One region of the Metapseudomonas lalkuanensis genome, then DNA from elsewhere that is predicted to be linked to it. Evidence: predicted binding sites of a transcription regulator. Region 1 holds the regulator's gene; each other region holds the start of a gene.
What was found. Region 1 encodes FliA, which starts transcription of late flagellar genes. Its sites were predicted from a motif close to CTAAAGTTTNNNNNNNNNNNGCCGNTAA; they were not measured.

Region 1 (4,764 bases):
TCCCTAAAAGCCTAGGCTGGATAGCAGATCGTCGACGTCGTCCTGTCCGGACACTACGTCCTCACGTATATCGGCATGGATCTGCGGACCTTCACCCCTGGAAGGATTTTTTTCTTGTTCCAGCTCTGCACGTAGCGCGGCGTGGTCGTGCTCGATGCCGGCGTAGCGATCCACCTGGCTGGCCATCAGCACCAGCTTGACGAGGTTGCTCTCCACCTCGGTGACCAGTTGGGTCACGCGCTTGATCACCTGGCCGGTAAGGTCCTGGTAGTCCTGCGCCAGCAGGATGTCGTTGAGCTTGCTCGACAGGGCATCGGTATCGCGCTGGCTGCGGGCAAGGAACTGCTCGATGCGGCGAGCCAGGTCGCGGAACCCGTCCGCGCCGATTTCCCGGCGCATGAAGCGGCCCCACTCCGCGCCCAGCTGCTGGGCTTCGTCGCTCAGGCCGTTGAGCAGCGGCGCGCTTTCCTCCACCAGGTCCATGGTGCGGTTGGCGGCCTTCTCGGTCATGTGCACCACGTAGGAAAGGCGATCGGTCGCGTCCGCGATCTGCGACATTTCCTGGGCGTGGGGCAGATGCGGGTCGATCTGGAAGTTGACGATGGCGTTGTGCAGCTCACGGGTGAGCTTGCCGACTTCCTGGTAGAGGCCGCGATCACGGACGTGATTGAGTTCGTGGATGAGTTGCACGGCGTCGGTGAAGTTGCCTTTCTCGAGACTTTCCACCAGTTCCCGCGCACGGTCTTTCAGGGTCGACTCGAAGTCTCCCAGCAGGTGTTCATTCTGGTCCATGGTGCCCCCGCGGCTGACATTCAGCCGTTGACCCGCTCGAAGATCTTCTCGATTTTTTCTTTCAGCACCTGGGCAGTGAAAGGCTTGACCACATAGCCGTTCACGCCGGCCTGGGCGGCCTCGATGATCTGGTCGCGCTTGGCCTCGGCAGTCACCATCAGGACCGGCAGGTGCTTCAGGCGCTCGTCGGCACGCACGGCGCGCAGCAGGTCGATGCCGGTCATTCCGGGCATGTTCCAGTCGGTCACGAGGAAATCGAAGTTGCCGCTGTGCAGCATCGGCAGGGCCGTGGTGCCGTCGTCGGCTTCGGCGGTATTGGTGAAACCCAAGTCGCGCAAGAGGTTCTTGATGATGCGTCTCATCGTCGAGAAATCGTCAACGATGAGGATTTTCATGTTCTTGTCCAAGTCGACCTCCGTACAGTCTCAAACGCCCCTCTTGCCGGGTGCGCCGTTCAAATCTGGAAGCGGTGTGCCGTTCAGCGTGCTCGCCATTCGCCAAGCCGTGCGCGCAAGCGTGCCGCGCACTGGCTATGCAACTGGCTGACCCGCGATTCGCTGACCCCCAGCACTTCACCGATTTCCTTCAAGTTCAGTTCTTCGTCGTAATACAGCGCCAGTACCAGGCGCTCACGCTCGGGCAGGTTCGCGATGGCATCGGCCAGCGCGGCCTGGAAGCGTTCGTCTTCCAGATCATGGGAAGGTGAAAATTGGGTGACACCGGCGTCCTCGCGCAGACCGCCCTGCTCGCCTTCCTGCAACAGGTCGTCGAAGCTGAACAGGCGGCTGCCCAAGGTGTCGCTCAGAATGCCGTAGTAGTCTTCGAGACTCAATCCAAGTTCGGCAGCAACTTCCTGATCTTTAGCGTCGCGTCCTGTTCTCGCCTCGATGGTGCGGATGGCCTCGCTCACCATGCGGGTATTGCGGTGCACCGAACGCGGCGCCCAGTCGCCCTTGCGGACTTCATCGAGCATGGCTCCGCGAATGCGGATACCGGCGTAGGTTTCGAAGCTGGCGCCCTTGCTGCCGTCGTATTTCTTCGAAGCTTCGAGCAAGCCGATCATCCCGGACTGCATCAGGTCTTCCACCTGTACGCTGGCTGGCAGGCGCGCGAGCAGGTGATAGGCGATGCGCTTGACCAGGGGGGCATAGCGCTCGATCAACTGATGTTGCGAATCCCTTGCCTGAGCCTTGCCGTACATACGCAGTCCAGTGGCGGGTGTCATACAGGGGTTTCCGCGGAGGGCTGCTTGACCAGCCGCTCGACGAAGAACTCCAGGTGGCCCCGCGGATTGGCCGGCAGCGGCCAGCTATCGACCTTCTGCGCGATGGCCTTGAAGGCCAGCGAGCACTTCGAACGCGGGAAGGCTTCATAGACCGCGCGCTGCTTCTGCACGGCCTTGCGCACCGACTCGTCGTACGGAACGGCGCCCACGTACTGCAGGGCGACGTCGAGGAAACGGTCGGTGACCTTGGTCAGCTTGGCGAACAGGTTGCGCCCTTCCTGCGGGCTGTGGGCCATGTTGGCCAGCACGCGGAAGCGGCTCATGCCGTAGTCGCGGTTGAGCAGTTTGATCAGTGCGTACGCGTCGGTGATCGACGTGGGTTCATCGCAGACGACCACTATCACTTCCTGGGCCGCACGGACGAAGCTGACCACCGAATCGCCAATGCCGGCGGCGGTGTCGATCACCAGTACGTCGAGGTTGTCGCTGATTTCGCTGAATGCCTGGATCAGGCCGGCGTGCTGCATGGGCGAAAGCTGCACCATGCTCTGGGTGCCGGAGGCGGCGGGGACGATGCGGATGCCCCCCGGCCCCTGCAACAGCACGTCGCGCAGGTCGCATTCGCCATTGATCACATCAGCCAGTGTGCGCTTGGCGGTGAGGCCGAGCAGGACGTCGACGTTGGCGAGTCCCAGGTCGGCGTCCAACAACATGACGCGGCGTCCGAGATCGGCCAATGCCAGCGAGAGGTTCACCGACACGTTGGTCTTGCCGACGCCACCCTTGCCGCCGGTCACCGCGATCACCTGTACGGGATGCATACTACCCATTTCAAATACCTTGCCTTAGGTCGACTGGGCCATTTGGCTGTCCAGCACCGCCCCTCTGGGCGGCTTACAAATTCTTCAACCGGCGCGCCGCGCCGGATTCTGATAGAGCCCGGCGAACAGGTCGGCCATGGCTTCTTCACTCGGGTCTTCCGGAGCCTGCAGGCTGACCGCACGGCTCACCAGCTGGTGGCTGCGGGGAACCTGCAGATCATCCGGGATTCGCGGGCCGTCGGCCAGATAGGCTACCGGGAGATGCTGGCCGATAGCCAGTCCCAAAACCTCACCCAGGCTGGCCGCTTCGTCCGCCTTGGTAATGATGCAACCGACCAGGCCGCAACGCTTGTAGCTGTGATAGGCCGCCTTGAGCACCTGGCTCTGGCTGGTAGCCGCCATCACCAGGTAATTCTTCGCGTTTATCGCCCGGCTGGCCAGCGCTTCGAGCTGCATGGTCAGGGCCGGATCGTTGATTGGCAGACCAGCGGTATCGATCAGCACCACGCGCTTGCGCGCCAGCGGAGCCACGGCCTGGGTCAGGGATTGGCCCGGATCGACCAGGGTCACCGGCACATTGAGGATGCGGCCAAGGGTCTTGATCTGCTCCTGGGCGCCGATGCGGAAACTGTCCATGCTCACCAGGGCGACGTTCTGCGCGCCGTACTTGAGCACGTAGCGGGCTGCCAGCTTGGCCAGGGTGGTGGTCTTGCCCATGCCGGCCGGGCCGACCAGGGCGATCACACCGCCCTCTTCCATCGGCTCGACCTGAGGAGTGCGGATGGCGTGGGCGAGATGCGCCAGGAGCATGCGCCAGGCCTGGCGCGGGTCGCTGACGTTGGCCACCTTGTCCAGCAGGGCGCGGGCCAGTTCGGCCGGCAGGCCCATGCGCTGCAGGCGGCGCCAGAGGCTGGCCTGCTGCGGACGGCGGTTCTGCATCTGGCTCCAGGCGATGGAGCCCAGCTGCACTTCGATCAGTTCACGCAGACCGCTCAGCTCGAAACGCATGGCGTCCAGGGCGGCCTGGTCCACGCCGGCAGATTTCGGCGCGCTGACCGTCTCCACCGGACGCGGCACGGCGCGCGGACGCTCGATAGCGGCGGCCAGGGCGGATTCCGGCAGTTCCGGTTCGATGGCGGTCAGCGGCTGGCCGGCGAACAATTGACGGTCCTTGCCGGCATCGGCGATGGCACGGGTCGTCAGTTCGGCCTGAGCCTGGGCGATGCGCGCCTGGGTCTTGCGCAGTTCGGCTTCAAGCGCCGGGTTCGGCTTGCTCGGGGCCGGCGCGGGCAGCGGGTAGTCCAGCGCCGCGGTCAGCTCGACACCGCCGGCAACCCGACGATTACCGATGATGGCGGCATCCGCGCCCAGTTCATCACGCACCAACTTCATGGCTTGACGCATATCGGCGGCGAAGAAACGTTTGACCTGCATGGCCCTTGACCTCGGTTAGTTCTGCCCCACAGTCGCGACTATGGTGACCTGCTTGTTGTCCGGTATTTCCTGGTAGGCGAGCACGTGCATGGTTGGCACGGCGAGCCTTGCGAAGCGCGACATCATCGCCCGGATCGGCCCGGCCACCAGCAGGATCGCCTGCTTGCCGAGCATTTCCTGACGCTGCGCCGCTTCCACCAGGGAACGTTGCAGCTTCTCGGCCATTCCGGGTTCGAGGAGAACGCCATCTTCCGAACCCTGTCCGGCCTTCTGCAGGCTATTCAGCAATATCTGTTCCAACCTGGGTTCCAGAGTGATCACAGGCAGCTCCGGCTCTAGTCCCACAATGCTTTGCACAATTGCACGGGACAGCGAGACACGAGCCGCCGCCACCAGCGCGGCGGGATCTTGACTCTTGGGTGCCACGTTGGCGATGGCTTCGGCGATGGTGCGGATATCGCGCACCGGCACCTGCTCCTGCAGCAGCGCCTG
Region 2 (4,764 bases), 2.2 Mb from region 1:
GCAACTGGTGGAGGCCTATAGCAAGGCCCAGGGCCTGTGGCGCGAACCTGGCCATGAGCCGGTATTCACCGACACCCTATCCTTGGACCTCGGCAGCGTCGAAGCCAGCCTGGCCGGCCCCCGCCGCCCACAGGACCGCGTGCCGCTGCCCCAGGTGCCCAAGGCCTTCGACGACCTGCTGAGCCTGCAGCTCAAATCCGCTGGCGCGACCGGCGCCAGCAGTGCCGCTGTGAAGCTGGACGATGGCGAAAGTTTCTCTCTCGATGACGGAGCAGTGGTCATCGCCGCGATCACCTCCTGCACAAACACCTCGAACCCCAGCGTGATGATGGCCGCCGGCCTGCTGGCGAAGAAGGCGGTGGAGAAGGGCCTGACCCGCAAACCCTGGGTGAAGTCCTCCCTCGCTCCCGGCTCCAAGGTGGTGACCGAGTACTTCCGTGCGGCGGGTCTGACGCCCTATCTGGACCAGCTCGGCTTCAACCTGGTGGGCTACGGCTGCACCACCTGCATCGGTAATTCCGGCCCCCTGCTCGAGCCCATCGAGAAAGCCATCCAGCAAGCGGACCTGACGGTGGCCTCAGTGCTCTCCGGCAACCGCAACTTCGAAGGCCGGGTACACCCGCTGGTCAAGGCCAACTGGCTAGCGTCCCCGCCCCTGGTGGTGGCTTACGCCCTGGCCGGCAGCGTGCGCCTGGAGCTCGGTAGCCAGCCCCTGGGCCAGGGCAAGGATGGCCAGCCGGTCTATCTCAAGGACATCTGGCCGAGCCAGCAGGAAATCGCAGCGGCCATCCAGAAGGTGGACACCGCCATGTTCCGCAAGGAATACGCCGAAGTCTTCGCCGGCGACGAGAAATGGCGCGCGATCAAGGTCCCCGAATCCGACACCTACGAGTGGCAGGCGGACTCCACCTACATCCAGCATCCCCCCTTCTTCGCCGACATCACCGGCGCACCGCCCAAGGTCGAGGACGTGCGCCAGGCACGTATCCTGGCCCTGCTGGGCGATTCTGTGACCACCGACCACATCTCCCCTGCCGGCAACATCAAGGCCGACAGCCCGGCCGGGCGCTACCTGCGCGAACACGGCGTGGCCCCGGCGGACTTCAACTCCTATGGCTCGCGGCGGGGCAACCATCAAGTGATGATGCGCGGCACCTTCGCCAACATCCGCATCCGCAACGAAATGCTCGGCGGCGAGGAAGGCGGCAATACGCTGCATGTGCCCAGCGGCGAGAAGCTGGCCATCTACGATGCCGCCATGCGCTACCAGGCCGAGGGCACCCCGCTGGTAGTGATCGCGGGCAAGGAATACGGCACGGGCTCGTCCCGCGACTGGGCGGCCAAGGGCACCAACCTGCTGGGGGTCAAGGCGGTGATCGCCGAAAGTTTCGAGCGCATCCACCGCTCCAATCTGGTCGGCATGGGCGTACTGCCGCTGCAGTTCAAGGACGGCCAGGACCGCAAGAGCCTCAACCTGAGCGGACGGGAAACCCTGGGCATCCTCGGCCTGGATGATGCCAGCCTGCGTCCGCAGATGGCCCTGAGCCTGGAAATCACCCGAGAGGATGGCTCGAAAGACAAGGCCGAGCTGCTGTGCCGAATCGACACCCTGAACGAGGTCGAGTACTTCAAGGCCGGCGGCATCCTCCACTACGTACTGCGGCAGCTGCTGGCTGGCTGAAACGCGCCAGGCACACGTCGTGCCTGCAATGTCCCGAAACGCCTTGAAGCTTCGGGCCTTGCAGGCCGTCGCCCCCCTCGCGCACGGGACCGGGGCGGTAATCGAACCACTCCACTGCAGACCATCGATCAGACAAGGCTGAAATCCGAGTACACTGGCGCCCCAAAAAAAGGCTTAACCTTGGCGCCTGGATGCCGATAGATGCTGTAAGCCTTGCGGATGGATACCAATGAGAAACAACCAACCTGTCACCCAGCGGGAGCGTAGCTTCCCCGCCGAGCAACGCCTGATTTCTACCACGGACAGCAAAGGCGTCATCACCTACACCAACGAAGCCTTCATCGACATCAGCGGCTACAGCCGCGACGAGCTGGTTCGTTCGCCACACAATCTGGTCCGCCACCCCGACGTGCCACCCGCGGTGTTCGCCCACATGTGGTCGACCCTGAAGAAGGGACGTCCGTGGATGGGCGTAGTGAAGAACCGCTGCAAGAACGGCGACCACTACTGGGTGAATGCCTACGTCACGCCCATCTTCGAAGGCAGCCAGGTCACCGGCTACGAGTCGGTGCGCGTCAAGCCGACCGCCGAGCAGATCCGCCGCGCCGAGGCCCTCTACCAGCGCATCAATGCCGGCAAGGCCGCCATCCCCAGCCGCGACAAGTGGCTGCCGGTGTTGCAGGACTGGCTGCCGTTCATTCTCATCAGCCAGATCGGTTTCCTCATCGGCGCCTGGCTGAACTCCCACTGGGGCTTCCTCCTTGCCGCCCTGCTTTCCGTGCCGCTCGGACTGATCGGCCTGGCTTGGCAGAACCGCGGCATCAAGCGCCTGCTGCGACTGGCCGAGCAGACCACCTCCGACCCGCTGATCGCACAGATGTACACCGACAGCCGTGGTGTGCAGGCGCGTCTGGAAATGGCCATGCTCAGCCAGGAAGCGCGATTGAAGACCTGCCTGACCCGCCTCCAGGACACCGCTGAGCACCTTACCCAGCAGGCACGCCAGGCCGATGTGCTGGCCCATAACAGCTCCGACGGCCTGGAGCGCCAGCGCGTGGAAACCGAGCAGGTGGCCGCCGCGGTTAACCAGATGGCTGCCACCACCCAGGAAGTGGCCAACAATGTGCAGCGCACCGCCGATGCCACCCAGGAAGCCAACCGCCTGACCAGCCAGGGCCGCAACATCGCCGCCGAAACCCGCGAAGCCATCCAGCGCCTTTCGCAGTCCGTGGGTGAGACCGGCGAAACCGTCACGCGTCTGGCCCAGGACAGCAACGAGATTGGTGGCGTGGTGGACGTCATCAAAGGCATCGCCGACCAGACCAATCTGCTGGCGCTCAATGCCGCCATCGAGGCCGCCCGTGCCGGTGAAATGGGTCGCGGCTTCGCCGTGGTCGCCGACGAGGTGCGCCAGCTCGCCCAGCGCACGGCCGAATCCACCGGGCAGATCCATCAGTTGATCGCCCAACTGCAAAAGACCGCCGAGGAAGCCGTGCACACCATGGAGCATGGTCGTCGCCAGGCGGACGAAGGCGTCGAGCGCGTACGCCAGGCCGACCAGGCGCTGGTGGGCATCAGCGAGGCGGTCGCGAACATCGCCGACATGGCCGACCAGATCGCCGCTGCCACCGAAGAGCAGAGCGCGGTCGCCGAGCAGATAAACCAGAGCATCAGCAGCATCGCCCACCTGGCTGACCAGACGTCCGGCGAGGCCCAGCGCACGGCGCTGCTCAGCGAAGAGCTCACCCACACCGCCCAGGGGCAATACTCCCTGGTGGACAGGTTCAACCGCTGAGGACACGGAGAGGGCGCCAAAAGGCGCCCTCTTTCATTTCGGGGTACCGCCCGGAGCGGCCAGGAACGCCTCCACCGATCCTGCGGCGGCTTCCAGGTGCTGTTCGTGACTGAAGCCCGAGGCCTTTAGCGGCTTCAGGTCGTGATCCCCCGCCACCAGCCATTGCACGCGAATGGCATCCGACAGGCTGTAGCCCGCCACAGTGAGGCGGTCCCCCATGGGATCGCGCTCGCCCTGGACGATCAGGGTCGGTGTCTTCAGGTCCGCCAGGTGAGCGACCCGGGGTTTGTCCGCCTTGCCCACGGCGTGGAACGGGTATCCCAGGCAGACCAGCGCATCAGCGCCCAGCTCATCGGCCAGCAGGCTGGCCATGCGCCCGCCCATGGACTTGCCGCCGATGGCCAAAGGCCCTGTGACCTGCTGTCGCACCAGGGCATGCACCTCCCGCCAGCAGCCCAGCAACTGGGCCTGGGGATTCGGTGGACGGCGACGCCCATCCCCCCGCAGGGCGGCCATGTAAGGGAATTCGAAGCGAACCACCGCAATGCCACGCGCGGCAAGCCTTTGCGCGATGTCGTGCATGAACGGGCTATCCATCGGCGCACCCGCGCCATGGGCGAGGATGAGGGTGTACGAAACCGGGCCTACAGGCCTGTTCCACAGGAGCATTCAGACTTCTCCATCGATAGTAGGCGGTTGATCCAGATCAATAGCCGCCAAATGGGCTTTCACCATGCTTGCCGCGCAATCCAAAAACCGTGGACGGAAGCCCATAACATGAGCACAGCAAGCAGTACCGCCTATAACTACAAGGTGGTCCGCCAGTTCGCCATCATGACGGTGGTGTGGGGAATCGTCGGGATGGGGCTCGGCGTTCTCATTGCCGCACAACTGGCCTGGCCGGAACTCAACTTCAACCTTCCCTGGACGAGCTTCGGCCGACTTCGCCCGCTGCACACTAACGCGGTGATCTTCGCCTTCGGCGGATGCGCACTGTTCGCCACCAGTTACTACGCAGTGCAGCGCACCTGCCAGACCCGCCTGATTTCCGACAAGCTCGCAGCCTTCACCTTCTGGGGCTGGCAACTGGTCATCGTGCTGGCTGCCATCAGCCTTCCGATGGGCTGGACCAGCTCGAAAGAATACGCCGAGCTGGAGTGGCCGATCGACATCCTGATCACCATTGTCTGGGTCAGCTACGCCATCGTCTTCTTCGGGACAGTGGTCAAGCGCAAGACCAAGCACATCTACGTGGGCAACTGGTTCTTCGGCGGTTTCATCCTGACCG
Region 3 (4,764 bases), 1.5 Mb from region 1:
CTTCTTGAAGGAGATTTGCGCAATGGGGTCCATGACGATCCCGAGGCGAACGCTCATGGGGGGTCTCCGCAACAGGTTTCAAGGGGCGCGCCAAAGCTGGCGGGCCGGTTGGATAAGGCGCTCAGGGTGGCGCCGGCATTGATTGCGGTCAAGGAAAAAACCTTCCCCCGAAAGGGAAGAATCGCAGATGCAGAGGCCGTGTAGCTTGCGTCTGGAGACTGTGCTAAAAAGGCCCGACGATTGGGTAGCAGCCCGTCGGTTGCAGGGCCTCAGGCACATATATAAAGCAGAATAACGACTCACCGAGGCGATGGTAGGGCGAACATGGAACAGCATTCCGAGGGTTTGAAGGTCATGGTGATCGACGATTCGAAAACGATTCGTCGTACAGCCGAGACTCTGCTCAAGAAAGTGGGGTGCGAGGTCATCACCGCGGTTGATGGTTTCGATGCCCTGGCCAAGATCGCCGATTCCCACCCGAACATCATCTTCGTCGACATCATGATGCCGCGCCTGGACGGGTATCAGACCTGCGCCCTGATCAAGAACAACAGTGCTTTCAAGTCCACCCCGGTGATCATGCTGTCCTCCAAGGACGGCCTGTTCGACAAGGCCAAGGGTCGCATCGTCGGTTCCGATCAGTACCTCACCAAGCCCTTCAGCAAGGAAGAGCTGCTCGGCGCGATCAAGACTCACGTCCCCGATTTCACCCCGGTGGAGCAAGCCTCCTGAAGTCCGGCCTGAAGGCCGGTGAAGCCTTTCCGTATGGGGAACACCATGGCTCGTATTCTGATTGTTGATGACTCGCCGACCGAGATGTACAAGCTGACTGCCATGCTCGAGAAGCATGGCCACCAGGTACTCAAGGCGGAGAATGGCGCCGATGGCGTGGCCCTGGCCCGCCAGGAAAAACCGGACGCTGTCCTGATGGACATCGTGATGCCGGGCCTCAATGGCTTCCAGGCGACCCGTCAACTGACCAAGGACGCTGACACCAGTCACATTCCGGTGATCATCGTCACCACCAAGGATCAGGAAACCGATAAGGTCTGGGGCAAGCGCCAGGGCGCGCGTGACTACCTGACCAAGCCGATCGAAGAAGACACGCTGATCAAGACCCTGAATACGGTACTGGCCGGCTGATTGCCGTGCCGGTCCCCGAAACATAACTATTAGAAACAGGCCAAGGCCGGTCGCCATGTCGGATTCGCAGACTCCCTTCCAGCTCCTCTTCGAGATCGACCAGCGCTGTCGCGCGCTGGCGGCCGGCCTGCCTGCGCAGCAACAGGTGGTGCAGAGCTGGAGCGGCATCGGTTTTCGCATGGGCGAGCGCTTGTTCGTGGCGCCCATGGGCGAGGTCAGCGAAGTGCTGCACGAGCCGCGCCACACCACGCTTCCCGGGGTGAAAACCTGGGTCAAGGGCGTTTCCAACGTCCGTGGCCGCCTGCTACCGGTCATGGACCTGTGCGGTTTCTTCGGCAGTGAGCTTTCGCCGCTGCGCAAGCAGCGCCGGGTCCTGGTGGTGGACCATCAGGAGATCTTCGCCGGGCTGATCGTCGACGAAGTCTTCGGCATGCAGCATTTCCTGGTGGACTCCTTCAGCGAGACGCTTCCTCCGCTGGAGGCCAGCATCCAGCCGTTCATTCACGGCGTATTCCATCGCGAGCAGCCCTGGCTGGTATTCAGCCCGCACGCGCTCGCGCAGCATCAGGCGTTCCTCGAGGTGGCTGTCTAGATTCGACGCGGGGCGCCTGGCGCTCCGTACCGGCCACCGGGGCAGAGTCTCCGGGGCCAAGGCTTCAAGGTTGGGCCGGCTTTGCCGGCCCTTTGGCGTTACATGGGAATAAGTGGTTGGTCCAGGCGGGGGCCCGATAATGAAAAGACTGAACGCAGGCAATCTGTTCTCCGGGGTGCGCAGCACGTCGCTGATCGCCGGACTCTTCGTGGTCCTGATCGTCGCCATCGTGCTGCTGTTCGCGAACTTCGCGTACCTCAACACCCAGGCGAACTACGACAAGGAATACATCAGCCACGCCGGTGAACTCCGCGTGCTGTCCCAGCGTATCGCCAAGAACTCCAGTGAAGCCGCGGCGGGCAAGGCCGAAGCCTTCGCCTTGCTGAAGGACGCGCGCAACGACTTCGAGAAGCGCTGGAACTTCCTGCAACAGGGCGACGCCTCCACCGGCCTGCCTGCCGCACCCGTTGCCGTGAAGGGCGAGATGGATGTGGTGCAGAAGGACTGGGAGAGCCTGCGCAAGAACGCCGACGCCATCCTGGCCAGCGAGCAGACCGTACTTTCCCTGCACCAGGTAGCCGCCACCCTGGCCGAAACCATTCCGCAGCTCCAGGTCGAGTACGAGGAAGTCGTGGACATTCTCCTCGAAAGCGGTGCTCCCGCCAGCCAGGTTTCCGTGGCCCAGCGCCAGTCGCTGCTGGCCGAACGTATCCTCGGCTCGGTGAACAAGGTACTGGCCGGTGACGATGACTCGGTCCAGGCCGCCGACATGTTCGGCCGCGACGCCAGCCTGTTCGGCCGCGTACTGAACGCGATGATCGAAGGCAACGCGGCGATGGAGATCTCCAAGGTCACCAACACCGAGGCCCTCGAGCGCCTGCAGGAGATTTCCGAGCTCTTCGAATTCGTATCCGGCTCCGTGGACGAGATTCTCGAAACCTCGCCCGAACTCTTCCAGGTCCGTGAATCCGCCAACACCATCTTCACCGGCTCCCAGACCCTGCTGGACAAGGCTTCCGCCCTGACCACCGGCTTCGAGAACCTGGCCAATGGCCGTGGCATGAACACCTTCGCCGGCTATGTGCTGGGCGTGTTCGCCCTGGGCTCGATCATCCTCATCGGCCTGGTGATGGTACAGAGCACCCGCAACCGACTAGCCGAGACCGCCGCGAAGAACGAGCGTAACCAGGCCGCGATTCTGCGACTGCTCGACGAAATCGCCGACCTCGCCGACGGCGACCTGACGGTAGCCGCGACCGTGACCGAGGACTTCACCGGTGCGATCGCCGACTCCATCAACTACTCCATCGACCAGCTCCGCGAGCTGGTGGAAACCATCAACCTGACCGCCGTGCAGGTGGCCGCCGCCGCCCAGGAAACCCAGGCCACCGCCATGCACCTGGCCGAGGCTTCCGAGCACCAGGCCCAGGAAATCGCCGGCGCCTCCGCCGCGATCAACGAAATGGCCGTGTCCATTGACCAGGTATCGGCGAACGCCTCCGAGTCCTCGGCGGTAGCGGAACGTTCCGTAGCCATCGCCAACAAGGGCAACGAAGTGGTGCACAACACCATCACCGGCATGGACAACATCCGTGAGCAGATCCAGGACACCTCGAAGCGGATCAAGCGCCTCGGTGAATCGTCCCAGGAGATCGGTGACATCGTGAGCCTGATCAACGACATTGCCGACCAGACCAACATCCTCGCCCTTAACGCCGCGATCCAGGCGTCCATGGCGGGCGACGCGGGCCGCGGCTTCGCCGTGGTAGCGGACGAAGTACAGCGCCTCGCGGAACGTTCCTCCGCCGCGACCAAGCAGATCGAGGCGCTGGTGAAGACCATTCAGACCGACACCAACGAAGCGGTCATCTCCATGGAGCAGACCACTTCCGAAGTGGTCCGCGGTGCCCGCCTGGCCCAGGACGCCGGTGTGGCCCTGGAAGAGATCGAGAAGGTATCCAAGACGCTCGCGGCACTCATCCAGAACATTTCCAACGCCGCTCGTCAGCAAGCGTCCTCTGCGGGCCATATCTCCAACACCATGAACGTGATCCAGGAGATCACCTCGCAGACCTCCGCCGGTACCACCGCCACCGCGAAGAGCATCGGCAACCTGGCGAAGATGGCGAGCGAGATGCGCAAGTCGGTTTCCGGCTTCAAGCTGCCGGAAGCCCAGGACATAGCCTGAGCAGGGGAGGCGCCGCGGTCTGAGACCGCGGCACGACGGCCATGAATCAAGGGCACGACAGCATGCAGCCAGGCGGCGTCTGGGCCTTGAAACCCCTGGCCGACATGACGACAGCGGAATTCCACGACTGGCAGAAGTTGCTGGAGGAACGCACCGGCGTGGTGGTCAGCGACCAGCGCCGTTCCTTCCTCCAGGCAAATCTCAGTACGCGCATGCGTGAGCTGGGAGTGCAGGACTACGCCAGCTACTACCGCCAGGTCACCAATGGGCCGCGTGGCGCGGTGGAATGGTCGACCCTGCTGGATCGGCTGACCGTGCAGGAGACCCGCTTCTTCCGTCATCCGGCTTCCTTCGAGCTGCTCACCGATTATCTGCGGGGCCGCATTGCGGCTGGCCTTGCCCGGCCCCTGGAAATCTGGAGCGTGGGTTGCTCCAGCGGTGAAGAACCCTATTCGCTGGCCATGCTGGCAGCCGAGGCCCTTGGCGGTACCGAACGACCGGATTACTTCGGCGTGACCGGCACCGACATCAGCCTCAGCGCCCTGGCCAAGGCCCGCGAGGGTGTGTATGGCGCGAGGCGCCTGGAACAACTGGATGCGGCTCTTGCCGGGCGCTATTTCCAGGTCCAGGGCGACGGCCGTTACAAGATAGTGCCGAGCCTGGCCGCACGGGTGTGCTGCGCACGGCTCAATGTGCTGGAACTGGCGAAGGCGCCAATGTCCGGCATGGACGTAATTTTCTGTCAGAACCTGTTGATCTACTTCCGCCGTTGGCGGCGCCGGGAAATCCTCAACCGCCTGGCCGAGCGCCTGGCGCCGGGAGGCCTGATGGTGCTGGGTGT

Region 2: the regulator FliA is predicted to act here: its motif matches at 1,855-1,882, upstream of FXN65_RS18720 (methyl-accepting chemotaxis protein).
Region 3: the regulator FliA is predicted to act here: its motif matches at 1,799-1,826, upstream of FXN65_RS01655 (methyl-accepting chemotaxis protein).

Annotation. Positions count from the first base shown of each region.
Region 1 covers NZ_CP043311.1:1,794,361-1,799,124, reverse strand. Annotated here, with positions in the region: gene FXN65_RS08480 (protein phosphatase CheZ) at 4-792, opposite strand; gene FXN65_RS08475 (chemotaxis response regulator CheY) at 813-1,187, opposite strand; gene fliA (RNA polymerase sigma factor FliA) at 1,271-2,017, opposite strand; gene fleN (flagellar synthesis regulator FleN) at 2,014-2,847, opposite strand; gene flhF (flagellar biosynthesis protein FlhF) at 2,923-4,272, opposite strand; gene flhA (flagellar biosynthesis protein FlhA) at 4,288-4,764, opposite strand, start outside.
Region 2 covers NZ_CP043311.1:4,003,551-4,008,314, forward strand. Annotated here, with positions in the region: gene acnA (aconitate hydratase AcnA) at 1-1,681, shown strand, start outside; gene FXN65_RS18720 (methyl-accepting chemotaxis protein) at 1,911-3,476, shown strand; gene FXN65_RS18725 (alpha/beta family hydrolase) at 3,510-4,145, opposite strand; gene ccoN (cytochrome-c oxidase, cbb3-type subunit I) at 4,254-4,764, shown strand, end outside.
Region 3 covers NZ_CP043311.1:339,982-344,745, forward strand. Annotated here, with positions in the region: gene gshB (glutathione synthase) at 1-57, opposite strand, end outside; gene pilG (twitching motility response regulator PilG) at 325-732, shown strand; gene pilH (twitching motility response regulator PilH) at 778-1,143, shown strand; gene FXN65_RS01650 (chemotaxis protein CheW) at 1,199-1,735, shown strand; gene FXN65_RS01655 (methyl-accepting chemotaxis protein) at 1,875-3,923, shown strand; gene FXN65_RS01660 (protein-glutamate O-methyltransferase) at 3,986-4,764, shown strand, end outside.